2 regions of the Thauera sp. SDU_THAU2 genome follow, and region 1 is predicted to be linked to the other one. Evidence: predicted binding sites of a transcription regulator. Region 1 holds the regulator's gene; the other holds the start of a gene.
The links. Region 1 encodes sigma-54, which starts transcription at its own class of promoters, with help from an activator protein. Its sites were predicted from a motif close to TGGCACGCTTNCTGCTNA; they were not measured.

Region 2: the regulator sigma-54 is predicted to act here: its motif matches at 2,727-2,744, upstream of glnA (type I glutamate--ammonia ligase).

What each region holds. Positions count from the first base shown of each region.
Region 1 is NZ_JBBWUN010000003.1:3,663,018-3,668,776, forward strand. It holds gene AAFL97_RS18885 (CinA family protein) at 1-294, shown strand, start outside; gene recA (recombinase RecA) at 430-1,470, shown strand; gene recX (recombination regulator RecX) at 1,491-1,940, shown strand; gene lptB (LPS export ABC transporter ATP-binding protein) at 1,927-2,649, shown strand; gene AAFL97_RS18905 (RNA polymerase factor sigma-54) at 2,656-4,116, shown strand; gene hpf (ribosome hibernation-promoting factor, HPF/YfiA family) at 4,134-4,460, shown strand; gene ptsN (PTS IIA-like nitrogen regulatory protein PtsN) at 4,597-5,058, shown strand; gene hprK (HPr(Ser) kinase/phosphatase) at 5,055-5,759, shown strand, end outside.
Region 2 is NZ_JBBWUN010000003.1:17,079-22,837, reverse strand. It holds gene nadA (quinolinate synthase NadA) at 1-781, opposite strand, end outside; gene AAFL97_RS01095 (rhodanese-like domain-containing protein) at 894-1,346, opposite strand; gene AAFL97_RS01090 (cation diffusion facilitator family transporter) at 1,409-2,614, shown strand; gene glnA (type I glutamate--ammonia ligase) at 2,835-4,244, shown strand; gene AAFL97_RS01080 (DUF4124 domain-containing protein) at 4,379-4,867, shown strand; gene glnL (nitrogen regulation protein NR(II)) at 4,968-5,759, shown strand, end outside.

The DNA of each region.
Region 1 (5,759 bases):
AAGACGCTCGAAACGCACGGCGCCGTCAGCGAGGCGACCGTCACCGAAATGGCGGAAGGCGCGCTGGCCCGCAGCACGGCAGACGTCGCGATCGCCGTGTCCGGCGTCGCCGGCCCCGGCGGCGGCACGCCGGCAAAGCCCGTCGGCATGGTGTGCGTGGCCTGGGCGCGGCGCGGCGCGGCCACGCTGGTGCAGACGCTGCAACTGGCCGGCGACCGCGAGGCAGTGCGGCGCCAGACCGTCATCCAGGCGCTGCGCCGCTTGATCGCACTGGCTGGCGCGGATATTGCGTGACATATTTGCTGTATATAAATACAGATGCTAAGCTGACGCTGTCAGAGACCTTGTTCTCACGGCTGCGGCAGTTCGCCGCCGAAAATCCCTGCAAGCTCTGTGCCATAATCAGCCCATCACTCAGGAAAAGTTTTCATGGACGACAACAAGGCCAAGGCACTCGCCGCCGCGCTCTCGCAGATCGAAAAGCAGTTCGGCAAGGGTTCGATCATGCGCATGGGCGACGGCAACGTCGAGCGCGACATCCAGACCGTCTCCACCGGCTCGCTCGGCCTCGACATCGCGCTCGGCCTCGGCGGCCTGCCGCGCGGCCGCGTGGTCGAGATCTACGGTCCTGAATCCTCCGGCAAGACCACGCTGACGCTGCAGGTCATCGCCGAAATGCAGAAGCTCGGCGGCACCGCCGCCTTCATCGACGCCGAGCACGCGCTCGACGTCGGCTATGCCGAGAAGCTCGGCGTCAACATCGAGGACCTGCTGATCTCGCAGCCCGACACCGGCGAACAGGCGCTCGAGATCGCCGACATGCTGGTGCGCTCGGGCGGCGTCGACATCGTCGTCATCGACTCGGTCGCCGCGCTGACGCCGAAGGCCGAAATCGAGGGCGAGATGGGCGACCAGTTGCCCGGCCTGCAGGCCCGCCTGATGTCGCAGGCGCTGCGCAAGCTGACCGCCAACATCAAGCGCACCAACACGCTGGTGATCTTCATCAACCAGATCCGCATGAAGATCGGCGTCATGTTCGGCAGCCCCGAGACCACCACCGGCGGCAACGCGCTGAAGTTCTACGCCTCGGTGCGCATGGACATCCGCCGCACCGGCACGATCAAGAAGGGCGACGAAGTGGTCGGCTCCGAGACCCGCGTCAAGGTCGTCAAGAACAAGGTCTCGCCGCCGTTCAAGGAAGCGCACTTCGACATCCTGTACGGCGAAGGCATTTCGCGCGAAGGCGAGATCATCGACCTCGGCGTGGTGCACAAGATCGTCGACAAGTCCGGCGCCTGGTATTCCTACAACGGCGACAAGATCGGCCAGGGCAAGGACAACTCGCGCGAGTTCCTGCGCAACAACCCGGCGCTGGCGCGCGAGATCGAGAACAAGGTCCGTGCCGCCGTCAGCCTGCCCGAGATGCCGTCGGGCGGCGCAGCCCCGGCCGTCGCGGCGGACGAGGCCTGATCGGGACGCCAGCGGCTGCCATGGCCGAACCGAGCCTGCGCGAACGCGCCCTGCGCCACCTCGCCCGCCGCGACCACTCTCGCGCCGAACTGGCGAAGAAGCTCGCGGCCCACGGCGACGAGGACGAGATCCGGGCGGTGATCGAACGCATGGGCGAGCTCGGCCTGCAGTCCGACGAGCGCTTCGCCCAGGCTTTCGTGCGCAGCAAGGCGGCGCGCTTCGGCGCCGGCCGCCTGCGCAGCGAAATGGCCCGGCGTGGCCTCGACCGTGACCTGGTCGACGAGGCAATCGCCAGCGAATGTGCAGAATCGGAATCAGAGCGTGCGCGCAGCGTGCTGCGCAGCCGCTTCACCACGCCGCCCGCCGATGCCCGCGAATGGGCGCGGCAGGCGCGCTTCCTGCAAACCCGCGGCTTCGCACCCGACCTGATCCGCAAGCTGCTGAAAGAGCCCTACGATGAGTCTGCTTAAGGTCGCTGGCCTGCAAAAGCGCTACAAGGCACGCACCGTTGTACATGACGTCGGCTTCGAAGTCGGCTCGGGCGAGGTCGTCGGCCTGCTCGGCCCCAACGGCGCGGGCAAGACCACCTGCTTCTACATGATCGTCGGCCTGGTGCGCGCCGACGGCGGCCAGATCGGCCTCGACGGCAAGGACCTGACCCACCTGCCGATCCACGCCCGGGCGCGGCTGGGCCTGTCCTACCTGCCGCAGGAAATGAGCGTGTTCCGCAAGCTCACGGTGGCCGAGAACATCCGCGCCGTGCTGGAGCTTCAGGGGCTGGAGAACCGCCAGGTGGACGAGCGCCTGCAGGAGCTGCTCGAAGAGCTCAGCATCGGCCATCTGCGCGACAACACCGCCATCTCGCTGTCGGGCGGCGAACGCCGCCGCTGCGAGATCGCCCGCGCACTGGCCACCGACCCGCGCCTGATCCTGCTCGACGAGCCTTTCGCCGGTGTCGATCCGATCGCGGTGATCGACATCCAGAAGATCATCCGCTTCCTCAAGGAACGCGGCATCGGCGTGCTGATCACCGATCACAACGTCCGCGAGACGCTCGGCATCTGCGACCGCGCCTACATCATCAGCGAAGGCCGCGTGCTCGCAAGCGGCCAGCCGGGCGAGATCATCGCCAACGAAAAAGTCCGCCAGGTCTACCTCGGCGAACATTTCCGCCTCTAGTCCAGGATGAAACCCAGTCTCCAGCTCAAGCTCTCCCAGCACCTCACGCTGACGCCGCAACTGCAACAGTCGATCAAGCTGCTGCAGTTGTCGACGATCGAGCTGAACCAGGAGATCGAACGCTTCCTGCTCGAGAACCCGATGCTGGAGCGCGAGGAGTTCGACGAACCACCGCCCAGGCTCGAGCCCTCGACCAGCACCTCGCCGGCCGAGCGCGAGCGCGAACAGCAGCGCGAAGCCGACACCGACGCGGGCGGCGACGGCGACGCCGGTGGCGCAGCCGAGCGCGAAGGCGGCGAAGAAGGCATCGACTGGTCGAACGTCGGCACCGGCGCGTCGGCCAAGCGCGACGATGACGACGACGTCGACTTCCAGGAAATCCAGGCCGCCGAGCTGTCGCTGCGCGAACACCTCGACCAGCAGGTCGCGCTGTCGCCGCTGAACGATCTCGACCGTGCGCTGGTGCGCTTCATCATCGAAGCGCTCGACGACGACGGCTACCTGTACCAGCCGCTCGAAGAGCTGCTCGAACTGCTACCGGCCGAGCTCGAGATCGACCTCGACGACCTGTCGATCGCACTGCGCCACGTGCAGCACCTCGATCCGGCAGGCATCGGCGCCCGCACGCCGCAGGAATGCCTGGCGCTGCAGTTGCGCGCGATGCCCGAAAGCTCGATCCAGATGCTGGCGCTCGAGATCGTCGATGCGCACCTCGAACTGCTGGCCGAACGCAACTTCGTCCGCCTGAAGAAGCTGACCGGCTGCAACGACGACGAACTGCGCGCCGCGCACGCCCTGATCTGCAGCCTGGACCCGCACCCCGGCCTGCGCCACTCGGCTTCCGAGACGCGCTACGTGCTGCCCGACGTCATCGTGCGCAAGGTCCGCGGCCGCTGGACCGTCAGCCTGAACCAGGAAGCGATGCCGCGCCTGCGCGTCAATCGTCTGTACGCCAGCCTGCTGCAGCAGAACAGGGGACAGGGCGGCGGGCTCACCGGCCAACTGCAGGAAGCGCGCTGGCTGATCAAGAACGTGCAGCAGCGCTTCGACACCATCCTGCGCGTGTCCCAGGCCATCGTTGACCAGCAAAGACAGTTCTTCGATCATGGTGATGTGGCGATGAGGCCACTGACCCTCCGGGAGATCGCAGACCAGCTCGAACTGCACGAATCCACCGTATCGCGCGTCACGACGCAGAAGTACATGGCGACACCGCGTGGCGTCTTCGAACTCAAGTATTTCTTCGGCAGCCACGTTTCCACCGACACCGGCGGAGCAGCTTCCTCAACGGCAATCCGCGCACTGATCCGCCAGCTGGTGGACGCAGAGGACAGGAAGAAGCCCCTGTCCGACGCACGAATTGCAGAAGTTCTGGGCCAGCAGGGTATCGTGGTCGCACGTCGCACCATCGCGAAATACCGCGAATCACTCAATATCCCGCCGGTCAGTTTGCGCAAATCGATCTGACAACAACAGGAGTTAGCATGAATCTCAACATCACCGGGCGCCACGTCGAAGTCACGCCGGCCATTCGCGACTACGTCGGCGCCAAGCTCGACCGCGTCATCCGCCACTTCGACAACGTCACCAGCGTGGCGGTGATCCTCTCCGTCGAGAAGCTGCAACAGAAGGCCGAAGTCACGCTGCACGTGCGCGGCAAGGACATCTTCGTCGAAAGCGAGGATACCGACCTGTACGCCGCCATCGACGCGATGGCCGACAAGCTCGACCGCCAGGTCCAGAAGTACAAGCAGAAAATGACCGACCACAACCACGAAGCCCTGAAGCACCAGGCGCCGCCCGAGGCCTGATCGCCCATTGCGGTTTTATGTCCGGGGTGTGGTTATAATGCGCGCGTTTTCAAGACGCGGCTTCAACGCACCCCGGTCCAACCCCGTCGCCCAGCGTGGCGCCAGCGGTAACGGCGCTGCGCAAGCTCCATAGCGAATGAGCCTGATATCTCAACTCCTGCCACTGTCGAACGTGGTGGTCGATCTGGACGCCAGCAGCAAGAAGCGCGTCTTCGAACAAGCGGGCCTGCTGTTCGAGAACAACCAGGGCATCGCCCAGAGCCTGGTGTTCGACAGCCTGTTCGCCCGCGAACGGCTCGGTTCCACCGGCCTCGGCCAGGGTATCGCGATTCCCCACGGCCGCATCAAGGGCCTCAAGGACGCGGCAGGCGCCTTCCTCCGCCTGGCGGCACCGGTGCAGTTCGACTCGCCCGACGGCAAACCGGTCAATCTGCTGTTCGTGCTGCTCGTGCCCGAGCAGGCCAACGAGACCCACCTGCAGCTGCTGTCCGAACTGGCGCAGATGTTCAGCGACCGCGAGTTCCGCGAAGCCCTGCTCGATGCGCCCGACGCCGCGCACATCCACAAGCTGTTCGGGAACTGGGGCGCCGATGAATGAGGCAGACCAGCGTCGCGCGGCTGTTCGAGGCTGAACGGGAGCTCCTTCAGCTCAGCCATGTCAGCGGACGGCTGGATGCCGTGCTGGCCGTGGCCGAGGAGCGGATCTGGCCGGCCGACCTCGTCGGCCACCTGAACCTGATCCACCCCACCCGCCTGCAGATCGTCGGCGCCGCCGAACTGGCCTGGGCCCAGCGCCAGACCACCGACAAGGTCACCCACCACCTCAACGAGATCCTGTCCAGCCAGCCGCCGGCGATCATCGTCGCCGACGGCTGCACGGTATCGAACATCATCCGCGGCGTCTGCGAAGCGCACGACGTCGCGCTATTCACCACACCCCAGCCATCGGCCAGCGTCATCGACCAGCTGCGGCTCTACCTGTCGCGCGAACTGGCCGAGAAAGCCTCGCTGCACGGCGTTTTCATGGACGTGCTCGGCGTCGGCGTACTGATCACCGGCGACTCCGGCGCCGGCAAGTCCGAGCTCGCGCTCGAACTGATCTCGCGCGGCCACGGCCTGGTCGCCGACGACGTCGTCGAGTTCGCGCGCATCGCCCCGACCGTGCTGGAAGGCCGCTGCCCGCCGATGCTGCAGGATTTCATCGAAGTCCGCGGCCTCGGCATCCTCAACATCCGCACCATCTTCGGCGAGACCGCCTGCCGCCGGAAGATGCGCCTGCGCCTGGTCTGCCACCTCGAA
Region 2 (5,759 bases), 3.6 Mb from region 1:
GGCATACGTCGAGGCTGCTTTCGGGGTGCGAGATCACCAGGCCGCCCGGGTTCTTCTCGCGCCAGCGGTCGATATGCACCGGCTGGAACATCTGGTGCACCGAGCAGTGGCCCTTCCACAGCAGGATCTTGGCCTTGCGGATCTGCTCGGGCGTGAGGCCGCCGTATTCGAGGTCGGGGTCCCACACCACCATTTCGTCGAGCGGGATGCCCTTCTTGAAACCGGTCCAGCGGCCGAGGTGCTGGTCGGGGAAGAACAGCACTTTCTCGCGCTTGGCGAAGGCCCAGTCGAGGATGGTCGGCGCGTTGGTCGAGGTGCAGACGATGCCGCCGTGCTCGCCGCAGAAGGCCTTCAGGTCGGCGGCGGAGTTGATGTAGGTGACCGGCGTGATCAGTTCGTCGGGCTTGTCCAGCACTTCGGTCAGTTCGCGCCAGCAGCGCTCGACCTTGGCCAGATTGGCCATGTCGGCCATCGAACAGCCGGCGGCGAGGTCGGGCAGGATGGCAATCTGGCTGGGCTTGGACAGGATGTCGGCAACTTCGGCCATGAAGTGCACGCCGCAGAAGACGATGTACTCAGCTTCGGTCTGCGAGGCCAAGCGGGCCAGCTTGAGCGAGTCGCCGGTGAGGTCGGCATGCTGGTAGACGTCGGCACGCTGGTAGTGGTGGCACAGCAGCACCGCGCGATCGCCGAGGCGGGCGCGGGCGGCACGGATGCGCTCCTGCGCCTCGTCGTCGGCGAGCGCGTTGAAGCGGTCGAAGCTGATGGTGGCTACTTGCATGATGCGGGTCCGGTTCCTGTAGGAAGGGATGCAGGCCTGTCGGCCTTCGTGACTCGGAGCAGCCTCGCCCGGAGGGGTTCCGGTGGCGAGCGCCCGGATTGTAAGGAAAAGCTCAGCCCTGCTGCCAGGGCAGGCCGGCATGGCGCCAGCCGCCTACCCGGTTGCGCTGGCCGTTGGCGTCCTTGTCGCCTTCGAAGCCTTCAAGCACGTTATAGCAGTTGCTGTAGCCGGCTTCGACCGCCGCGCGGGCGGCACCGTCGGAACGGCCGCCGGAGCGACACAGGAACATCACCAGCGCCTCGGCATCGACCTGGTGCCTGAGCTGATTGACGAAACTGGCATTGCGCTGCATGCCGGGCCAGGACAGCCACTCGATCTCGACCGCTCCGGGCACCCGCCCGACCCAGTCGAGCTCGGCGCGCGTGCGCACGTCGACCAGCCTGGCACCCGGCGCCAGTTGCAGCACCTGCCAGGCTTCGGCCGGCGTCAGCGCGCCCTGGTAGGGCAATTCGAGGTCGGCGGCGCGCCGGCGGGCCAGCGCCAGCAGATCGGACAGGGTTCCCATGCGAGCATCCGTCTAGAATCGTGTATCGCGCGAAGTATAGCGCGTCATTCCCAGGCTCCTGCATGATCCACGTTCATCCGCACCCGCCCGCTGCCCGCTCCCCCTTGCCGCCGGACGGTGACGAGGCCCTGCGCAGCCGGGGCATCCAGCGCACCACGCTGATCGCCATCGCCACCAACGCACTGCTTTCGCTCGCGCAGATCACCGTCGGCCTGTTCGCCAATGCCTTCAGCCTGGTGGCGGATGCGGCCCACACGCTGTCCGATCTGGTCACCGACGTGCTGGTGCTGTTCGCCGGCCGCCGCGGCGCCGACCCGGCCGACGCCGGCCATCCCTACGGCCACGGCCGCATCGAAACGGTCACGACGATGCTGCTCGGTGCCGTGCTCGCGGCGGTCGGCATCGGTTTCCTGTGGAGCTCGGGGCTGCGCCTGCAGCACATGGACGCCTTGCCGGAACTACATCCGGCCGCCCTCGCGATGGCCTTGCTGACCCTGGCCGCCAAGGAAGGCCTGTTCCGCTACACGCTGGCCGCCGCGCGGCGGCTGAAGGCGCCGCTGCTGGAAGCCAACGCCTGGCATGCGCGCTCGGACGCGGCGTCGTCGCTGGTGGTGGCGATCGGCATCGGCGGCAGCCTGGCGGGCTACCCCTTCCTCGAACCGCTGGCCGCCGCGCTGGTGGGCTTCCTGATCGTGGGCATGGGGGTTCGCCTGAGCTGGCAGGCCGTCCGCGAGTTGATCGATACCGGCCTGTCGGAAGACGAGCTGGCACGCCTCCGGGAAACCATCGAAGCGACGCCCGGCGTCATCGGCCTGCACGACGTGCGCACGCGGCGCATGGCCGGCCGGGTGCTGTGCGACGCCCACGTGCAGGTCGAACCGCGGCTGACGGTTTCCGAAGGCCACCGGGTGTCGGACGAGGTTTACCTTCACGTGCGTGCGGCCCACCCCGAAATACAGGACATGCTGGTGCATATCGACCCCGAGGACGATGGTGGTTCACGGGCGGCGCCTGTCGGCCCGCTGCCCGCGCGCAAGGACGTCGCCGCCGCGGTCGGCCAGTTGCTCGGCCACGATGCCCCCGCCCCCCTGCAGATCCAGATCCACTACCTGGGCAAACGGATCGACGTCGAGGTGCTGCTGCCTGCCGCCGTGCCTACCGCCGTGCCTGCCGGGCAGGCGGAAACGCTCAGCCGGCGCACCGAAGCCTGGCTGGAAGCACATGCCGAATACCGCTCGATCCGCTTCTTCCAGCAGATCGCACCATGATGGTGCATGCAGCATAAACAAAGCACCTGTTTGGTGCATACCCCACACGGACCGGCACCGCCATTGCGCATCGGCCCTTGTGGCACAATGAGCCACGGACAGGCACCCTGCCTGGCACGCTTGATGCTTACTCGAACGACGAATTCCCGCCCACGGGTCCAGTACCGGTGTGCAAACCACCATTACGCAACCAACGCCTCATCTCATCAGGAGTGAATGCATGAACGCCCAAGACGTCATGAAGATGATCCAGGAAAACGAAGTCCGCTTCGTGGATCTGCGCTTCACCGATACCCGCGGCAAGGAGCACCACGTCGGCCTGCCGGTTTCCGCTTTCGAGGAAGAGCACTTCGAGCACGGTCATCCCTTCGACGGCTCGTCGATCGCCGGCTGGAAGGGCATCCAGGCTTCGGACATGATCCTGATGCCGGAACCCGCGTCCGCCTACATCGACCCCTTCTTCGACGAAACCACGCTGGTGCTGAGCTGCGACGTCATCGAGCCGTCCGACGGCAAGGGTTACGACCGCGACCCGCGCTCGATCGCCAAGCGCGCCGAGGCCTACCTGAAGAGCACCGGCATCGGCGACACCGCCTTCTTCGGCCCCGAACCCGAGTTCTTCATCTTCGACGCGGTCGAATGGTCGGTCGACATGTCCGGCGTCCCCAGCAAGATCATCTCGGAAGAGGCCGCCTGGTCCACCGCCGACAAGTTCGAAGGCGGCAACACCGGCCACCGTCCGCGCGTCAAGGGCGGCTACTTCCCGGTGCCGCCGGTCGATAGCCTGAACGACGTCCGCGCCGCCATGGTGCTGGCGCTCGAAGCCTGCGGCGTGCCGGTCGAAGTGCATCACCACGAAGTCGCCAACGCCGGCCAGTGCGAGATCGGCACCAAGTTCAGCACCCTGACCAAGCGCGCCGACTGGACCCAGGTGCTGAAGTACATCGTGCACAACGTCGCCCACCAGTACGGCAAGACCGCGACCTTCATGCCCAAGCCCATCGTCGGCGACAACGGCTCCGGCATGCACGTGCACCAGTCGATCTGGAAGGACGGCCAGAACCTGTTCGCCGGCAACGGCTACGCCGGCCTGTCGGAAACCGCGCTGTACTACATCGGCGGCATCATCAAGCACGCCCGCGCGCTGAACGCGATCACCAATCCGGGCACGAACTCGTACAAGCGCCTGGTGCCGCACTACGAAGCACCGACCAAGCTGGCCTACTCGGCCCGCAACCGCTCGGCTTCGATCCGCATCCCCTACGTCGCCAACCCGAAGGGCCGCCGCATCGAGGCGCGCTTCCCGGATCCGCTGGCCAACCCCTACCTGTGCTTCGCCGCGCTGCTGATGGCGGGCCTGGACGGCATCCAGAACAAGATCCACCCGGGCGATCCGGCCGACAAGAACCTGTACGACCTGCCGCCGGAAGAAGACGCGCTGATCCCGACCGTGTGCACCAGCCTCGACCAGGCGCTGGAGTACCTCGACAAGGATCGCGAATTCCTGACCCGCGGCGGCGTCTTCTCCAACGACTTCATCGATGCCTACATCGAGCTGAAGATGGAGGAAGTCACCCGCATGCGCATCACCACCCACCCGGTGGAGTTCGACATGTACTACAGCCTGTAATCCGAGGATTACTGCGCAGACAGGAGAGGACGGGCATTGCCCGTCCTTTTTTTATGGGGTCTAATCCAGCCACCATTCCATCAGGATGGCGCCGGCCCGACCCCGTCCGGCGCAGCGAACCGACGAACACGAGCATGCGCCTGCTTCGAATCCTCCCGCTGACCCTGCTGCTTTACGCCGCCCTTCCCGCCCAGGCGGCGGTCTACAAGTGCATCGACGCCGAAGGCCGCGTGACCTACACCAACGACCCCGGCGCGGCGCGCGGCTGTACCGCGCTCGATACCGGCCAGTCGGTATCGACCGTGCCCGCCCCGGTGCGCCGCCCGGCAGCGACGCCAAGCACCACGCCCTCCTCCTCGCCGTCGAACTTCCCCAGGGTCAGCCCCGGCGACCAGCGCGCTCGCGACGACGGCCGCCGACAGGTACTGCAGTCCGAACTGGAAAGCGAGGAGTCCGCACTGGCAAGCGCCGAAGCTGCGCTGGCCGAACAGGAATCGATCCGCCTCGGCGATGAGCGCAATTACCAGAAAGTGCTCGACCGACTGCAGCCCTACAAGGACAAGGTCGAACTGCACAAGCGCAACATCGAAGCCCTGCGCCGGGAAATTTCCGGCCTGAGGTGACGCGGCGGCACGGCTGCGCACCATCTTCGGGCGCCACGCCCCGTGGCCACACACTGGCGCGTATCTTGCGTGTCACCCTGGAGACAAACAGGACGCGCACATGCCGAAGCATCCTCCACCCATCGTCACCGGCCCTTTCGCCGGCCTCGAGCTGCTGTCGTCAGCCGTCGTGCTGGTCGATGAGAAGCTGATCATCCGCTACATCAATCCCGGCGCCGAGAATCTGTTCGCGATCAGCCGGCGCAAGCTGCTGGAGCAACCCCTGAGCCGCCTGCTCGGCACGCCGCCAGGGCTCTGCTCGGCGCTGGAAAGCGCCCTCCACACCAATTGGAGCTATACCGGCCAGGACATGACGATCTCGCGCGGCAGCGCCGAGCCGATCCGGCTCGACTGCACCGTCAGCCCGGTCGAGACCAACGGCGTCCGCCTGCTGCTGGAATTCCGCCCGATCGACGCCCAGTTGCGCGTGGCCCGCGAGGAGCAGTTGCTGCAGCAGCAGCAGGCCAACCGCGAACTGATCCGCAACCTGGCGCACGAGATCAAGAACCCGCTGGGCGGCATCCGCGGCTCGGCGCAGCTGCTGCAGCACGAACTGGACGACCCGCAGCTGCGCGAATTCACCGAAGTCATCATCGCCGAGGCCGACCGCCTGCAGGACCTGATGAACCGGCTGCTGAACTCGCATTCGATGATGCGGCCCGCACCGCTGAACATCCATGACGTGCTCGAACGCGTGCGCCGCCTGATCCTGGCCGAATTCCCCGCGCTCGAGATCCGGCGCGACTACGATCTGAGCCTGCCCGACATCACCGCCGACCGCGAACAGTTGATCCAGGCCATCCTGAACATCGTGCGCAACGCCGCCCAGGCGCTGGAGGGCATCGGCGAGATC